Linked DNA regions of Bacillus pumilus. The protein of the gene in region 1 binds, or shares a complex with, the protein of each later gene. Links are inferred from orthologs where the notes say so. Each region holds a gene or a part of one and is shown in the gene's direction. Other genes may lie near its edges.

The links.
Region 2: the proteins of mecA (region 1) and clpC are in contact, whole or in part, in a solved structure (PDB 3PXG), measured with the Bacillus subtilis proteins. The link is inferred for Bacillus pumilus from one-to-one orthologs.

Annotation. Positions count from the first base shown.
Region 1 is NZ_LT906438.1:1,158,708-1,161,953, forward strand. Bases 155-3,069 are described here. They hold mecA (adaptor protein MecA), read left to right. Parts: upstream 155-1,236; coding sequence 1,237-1,902; downstream 1,903-3,069. Other genes in these bases: spxA (transcriptional regulator SpxA), read left to right, coding at 155-268; CKW02_RS05740 (TerC family protein), read right to left, coding at 309-974; cls (cardiolipin synthase), read left to right, coding at 1,988-3,069. Outside these bases: more of spxA, read left to right, coding at 1-154; more of cls, read left to right, coding at 3,070-3,246. UniProt on the Bacillus subtilis protein: Enables the recognition and targeting of unfolded and aggregated proteins to the ClpC protease or to other proteins involved in proteolysis. Acts negatively in the development of competence by binding ComK and recruiting it to the ClpCP protease.
Region 2 is NZ_LT906438.1:106,063-109,511, forward strand. What follows is about bases 224-3,341. They hold clpC (ATP-dependent protease ATP-binding subunit ClpC), read left to right. Parts: upstream 224-623; coding sequence 624-3,059; downstream 3,060-3,341. Other genes in these bases: CKW02_RS00580 (protein-arginine kinase McsB), read left to right, coding at 224-627; radA (DNA repair protein RadA), read left to right, coding at 3,152-3,341. In the rest of the region: more of CKW02_RS00580, read left to right, coding at 1-223; more of radA, read left to right, coding at 3,342-3,449. UniProt on the Bacillus subtilis protein: Competence gene repressor; required for cell growth at high temperature. Negative regulator of comK expression. May interact with MecA to negatively regulate comK.

The DNA of each region.
Region 1 (3,246 bases):
AGAAATTCTTCGAATGACTGAAGACGGTACAGATGAAATTATCTCAACACGTTCAAAAGTATTCCAAAAGCTAAATGTGAATGTTGAGACAATGCCTCTTCAACAATTGTATAAACTAATCAATGAGCATCCAGGTCTATTAAGACGACCAATTATATTGGATGAAAAAAGACTACAAGTTGGCTACAATGAAGATGAAATTAGACGTTTCCTTCCAAGAACGGTTCGTACATTCCAACTAAGAGAAGCTCAGCGACTTGCTAACTAATAGAAAAAACGAAAAGCTGCCGATCATTTGGCAGCTTTTTTTATTTGTTTTCAGCCGTTTGTTCGTAAAACAGGCTGGCTAAAATGACCATGACGACTGTTAAAAACGGAAGCATCAATTCAAGAGTCGCATGCTGAGCCATAAATTCATTCAATTTCACATCACGAACAATCATTTCACCGCCAGTAAAAGCCAAAAGAGCACTTCCTCCGTATAATAGATACGGAAATTTGGTGAAAGCGGCATGAATCAGCTTACTTCCCCAAATAATAATCGGTACTGAAATCATCAGGCCAAAAGCGGTCAGCAGCATGTTGCCTTTCGCCGCTCCTGCAACTGCAATCACATTATCAAGTGACATAAAGAGGTCGGCAATCACAATGGTCTGAACCGCACGCCAAAGGGAGCCGCTGCTTTTAATGCGAATCGATTCTTTCTTTTGTTCAATTAACAAATTGTATCCTATATAAAGGAGAAAAAGTCCGCCGATAAATTGCAAATAAGGGATGGTCAATAAATAAACTGCGGCACCTGTCATTGTTATTCTCATCAGCACTGCCAAAAGTGTGCCGATCCATATGGCTTTATTGCGTTTGTCATTTGACAAGCTACGGCTAGCCATCGCAATGATCAACGCATTATCTCCGCCTAAAATTAGATCGATGCCAATAATCATCAGTAAGGATATGATCCACTCTGTTTCCATCCATTTCACCTCATGTCTAATAGAGCTCGTACAACCAATATATGAAGACAATTCAAATATATGTTTCTGTAAGTTTTCTCTGCAAAAAATGCGTTTTTATTTCTTTTATTCATGTTTTATCATAAAATAGACAGTACGAAGCAATACCTCAATTCTTTAAAAGGTTAACATGTAGACGGAACGGGTAAAGTGTAGTAAAGTACTATTAATTGGGAGCTTGTATGTCCCTTCAACATCTTATATAGAAGGGAAGGTTGGCAAAATGGAAATTGAAAGAATTAATGAACATACAGTGAAATTTTATATTTCCTACGGTGATATTGAAGACCGCGGATTTGACCGTGAAGAGATTTGGTATAATCGTGAACGCAGTGAAGAGCTGTTTTGGGAAGTAATGGACGAAGTGCACGAAGAAGAAGAATTTGCAGTTGAGGGACCGCTTTGGATTCAAGTGCAGGCACTTGACAAAGGTCTTGAAATTGTCGTGACGAAAGCCCAACTTTCTAAAGATGGACAAAAGCTCGAATTGCCGATTCCAGAAGATAAAAAAGATCAAACAGATGAAGAAAGTCTAGACGCACTGCTTGATGATTTTCAAAAAGAAGAGCAGGATCAAGAAGACGATAATGAGAAGGACAAAAAACTTCAACTTCAATTTGTGTTGAAAATGGATGACTTTGAAGATTTGATTGCACTTTCTCAATTAAATATGCAGGATTTTACCACAAGTTTATATTCGTTTGAAAACCGTTATTATCTATATGTTGACTTCCACGAGGATTTGTCAGATGAGCAAGTGGAGAATAAGCTCAGCATTTTGCTTGAATATGCTCATGAATCAGTGGTCAGCATTTACAGACTGAAAGAATATGGTCAGCTGATTATCGAAGGTAATGCCCTTGAAACGATTCAACAGCACTTCTCGTAACCAACAAAAGTCGATTTCTATAGAGGAATCGGCTTTTTTATCTGAATGAATAGGTAAATAAAGAGATCGGCAAGGAGAAAATGAAATGAGAAATTTAGTCAAAGTTCTATTTTTTCTTATCATTACGATAGGTGCTTATTTAGTCATTCAATTAATTGCCGGTGATTTAGCGGTAAGTGTATTAAGTTCTGTCAGTGTTCTATTCACTTTATCGATTATCTTCATCGGGTTTGTCATATTCTTGGAGAACCGGAATCCATCTCAAACGATAACGTGGCTTGTCCTGCTTGGCAGCTTTCCGTTATTCGGCTTTTTGTTCTATATTTTCTTTGGACGCAATATCAAAAAGCGCCGGTTGTTTGAAAAGAAAGCCATCCTGGACGAACAGTTAATCCAGGAAGATGAACATATTCATAGAGAAGCGATTGAGAAAATGACGCATATGGGTGATCATCAGCAGCTCTTATTTAAGCTGGCCCACAGACTTGGACATACCCCTATTACGTATCGCACGTCCTCTAAAGTCCTGACGAATGGAGAAGAAACATTCTCTCATATTTTTGAAGAAATCAAAAAGGCGACACATCACATTCATTTAGAATATTATATTCTCCGCCACGATGACCTTGGACAAGAATTAAAAGATATTCTCATTGATAAAGCGAAAAATGGCGTGATTGTCCGCTTTTTATATGACGATGTAGGGAGTTTAAAGCTCTCTCGTCAATATATTGCTGACCTCGAAAAGGCTGGCGTTCAGATCGTTCCATTTTTACCAGTGAGGCTGCCTCTGTTAAATAATAAAATCAATTTCCGAAATCACCGAAAAATTGTCGTGATTGATGGAGAAGTTGGATTTGTTGGCGGGCTGAACATTGGAGACGAATATATGGGTAGAAGCAGACAATATGGATTTTGGCGTGACACCCATTTGATGATTAAGGGTGAAGCTGTTCGTGACCTGCAGCAGATTTTCATGCAGGATTGGTACTATATGACGAATGAAAGATGCGCAGGTGTGGACTACTTTAAAGATTTCAGCCACCTTGAAAGCACAACACAAGGCGTACAAATGATCGCTGGCGGACCTGATAAACAGTGGGAGGTCATTAAAAATCTCTTTTTCTCCATGATTATCTCTGCCAAAAAGTCTATTTGGATCGCTTCACCATATTTTGTGCCAGATGATGATATTTTGTCTGCACTGAAAATTGCTGCATTAAGCGGAGTAGACGTACGGATTATTGCACCGAAGAATCCAGATAAACGGATCGTCTTCCATGCGTCCCGTTCATACTTCCCGGAGCTTTTAGAAGCAGGGGCAAAGGTGTATGAATATGATCA
Region 2 (3,449 bases), 1.1 Mb from region 1 along the record:
GCGTTTTCTGAAAAGCGAGGATACTTAACGAGCTGTCCAACCAATGTAGGTACAGGTATTAGGGCTTCGGTCATGATGCATTTACCAGCTTTAGCCCTCACAAGACAAATGAATCGGATTATTCCGGCGATTAATCAATTAGGTCTTGTAGTCAGAGGAATTTATGGTGAAGGCAGCGAAGCAATAGGGAACATCTTTCAAATTTCAAATCAAATGACACTTGGTCAATCAGAAGAAGACATTGTAGATGATTTAAATAGTGTGACCGCTCAGCTCATTGAACAAGAGCGATCTGCACGAAAAGCGTTATATCAAACATCTAAAATTGAACTTGAGGACAGAGTGTACCGTTCGTTAGGGATTTTGTCCAATTGTCGTATGATTGAATCAAAGGAAACAGCAAAGTGTTTGTCAGATGTGCGCCTTGGAATTGATTTAGGTATCATTAAGGGGCTTTCAAGTAATATACTGAATGAACTCATGATTTTGACACAGCCTGGCTTTCTTCAACAATATTCAGGAGGAGCTCTGGAGCCAAATGAACGAGATATAAAACGAGCAGCGATTATTAGAGAAAGGCTGCGTTTAGAAATGCATAGGAATGGACAGGAGGATGAAACGATATGATGTTTGGAAGATTCACTGAAAGAGCTCAAAAGGTATTAGCACTTGCACAAGAAGAAGCCATTCGCCTAGGCCATAAGAACATTGGTACTGAACACATTTTACTTGGTCTAGTTCGTGAGGGTGAGGGCATCGCCGCAAAAGCGTTAGAAGCACTGGGCCTTGTTTCAGATAAAATCCAAAAAGAAGTCGAAAGCTTGATTGGAAGAGGGCAAGAGGTGTCTCAAGCTATTCCTCATTATACGCCTAGAGCGAAGAAGGTCACTGAGCTTTCAATGGATGAAGCAAGAAAGCTAGGTCATTCCTATGTAGGGACAGAACATATTCTATTAGGTCTTATTCGCGAGGGAGAGGGTGTAGCTGCCCGCGTGTTAAATAACCTCGGAGTGAGCTTAAATAAAGCACGTCAGCAAGTCCTGCAGCTGCTTGGCAGCAATGAAACAGGTGCATCTGCCGCTGGCTCTAACAGCAATGCAAATACACCAACATTAGATAGCTTGGCAAGAGATTTAACAGCTATTGCGAAAGAAGACAGTCTGGACCCTGTCATTGGACGAAGCAAAGAAATTCAGCGTGTCATCGAGGTTCTAAGCAGAAGAACAAAGAATAACCCTGTGCTGATTGGTGAGCCTGGTGTTGGTAAAACAGCCATTGCTGAAGGTCTGGCACAGCAAATTATTCATAATGAAGTGCCTGAAATCCTGCGCGATAAACGAGTGATGACGCTTGATATGGGAACTGTTGTAGCGGGAACGAAATATCGTGGTGAATTTGAGGATCGCTTGAAAAAAGTCATGGACGAAATTCGTCAGGCAGGAAATATCATTCTCTTCATTGATGAGCTTCATACATTGATTGGTGCTGGTGGAGCAGAGGGTGCGATTGACGCATCTAATATTCTCAAACCATCCTTAGCACGTGGAGAGCTTCAATGTATTGGGGCGACAACGTTAGATGAGTACCGTAAATATATTGAAAAGGATGCTGCGCTTGAACGACGTTTCCAGCCAATTCAAGTAGATCAGCCATCTGTTGATGAAAGTATTCAAATTTTAAGAGGACTTAGAGATCGTTATGAGGCACATCACCGTGTGTCCATTACAGATGAAGCGATTGAGGCGGCGGTGAAGTTATCTGACCGTTATATATCTGATCGTTTCCTTCCAGATAAGGCGATTGATTTAATTGATGAGGCAGGGTCGAAAGTCCGCTTACGTTCTTTCACAACACCGCCTAACCTAAAAGAACTAGAGCAAAAGCTAGATGAAGTACGCAAGGAAAAGGATGCGGCTGTTCAAAGTCAGGAATTTGAAAAAGCAGCTTCTCTTCGCGATACAGAGCAGCGTTTGCGTGAAAAAGTAGAAGTCACAAAGAAATCTTGGAAAGAAAAGCAAGGTCAGGAGAATTCAGAGGTATCAGTGGATGATATCGCAATGGTTGTCTCTAGCTGGACGGGAGTGCCTGTTTCAAAAATTGCCCAAACCGAAACCGATAAGCTTCTGAATATGGAACAATTACTCCATTCTCGTGTAATTGGGCAGGATGAAGCGGTTGTCGCTGTAGCAAAAGCTGTGAGACGTGCGCGTGCTGGCTTAAAAGATCCAAAACGTCCAATCGGCTCATTTATCTTCTTAGGCCCAACAGGAGTTGGTAAAACGGAGCTTGCAAGAGCACTCGCAGAGTCTATTTTCGGTGATGAAGAAGCGATGATCCGTATCGATATGTCTGAATACATGGAGAAACACTCTACATCTAGACTTGTTGGGTCACCTCCAGGCTATGTTGGCTATGAAGAAGGCGGACAACTGACTGAAAAAGTGAGAAGAAAACCTTATTCTGTTGTGCTTTTAGATGAGATTGAAAAGGCGCATCCAGATGTATTCAACATCTTACTGCAAGTGTTAGAGGATGGTCGTCTGACTGATTCTAAAGGGCGTACTGTTGACTTTAGAAACACGATTTTAATCATGACATCCAACGTTGGAGCTAGTGAACTGAAGCGAAATAAATATGTTGGCTTTAACGTGCAGGATGAAGGTCAAAATTACAAGGATATGAAAGGCAAAGTGATGGGCGAGTTGAAACGTGCGTTTAGACCAGAATTCATCAACCGTATTGATGAAATCATTGTCTTCCATTCACTTGAAAAGAAACATCTAAAAGAGATCGTGTCTCTCATGTCTGATCAATTGACGAAACGATTAAAAGAACAAGACCTTTCAATCGAATTGACAGAAGCAGCAAAAGCGAAGATTGCCGACGAAGGTGTAGATCTTGAGTACGGTGCGCGTCCGTTAAGAAGAGCGATTCAAAAGCATGTGGAGGATCGACTTTCTGAGGAGCTTCTGAAGGGCAATATTGAAAAAGGTCAACAAATCGTATTAGATGTGGAAGATGGAGAAATTGTCGTAAAAACGACGGCTGCTACGAACTAATATAGTAAGAAAAAAGTGTGAGGCATACCAGTCAGGTGTATGCCTCCCTTTACTTATTTCTGACCAGTATAAGGAGTTGTATTCTTCAATCTATGGCTAAGACAAAATCAAAATTTATATGCCAATCGTGCGGTTATGAGTCAGCCAAATGGATGGGGAAATGTCCAGGCTGCGGCACGTGGAACAGTATGACAGAAGAGGTCGTTCGCAAAGAGCCGGCAAACCGTCGAAGTGCTTTTAATCATTCTGTTCAAACCATTCAAAAACCTTCACCTATATCTGCAATTGAAACATCTGATGAACCCCGAATCAAAACGAATTTAGAAGAATTTAACCGAGTATTAGGAAGTGGAATTGTCAAAGGCTCTCTTGTTCTCATTGGCGGAGATC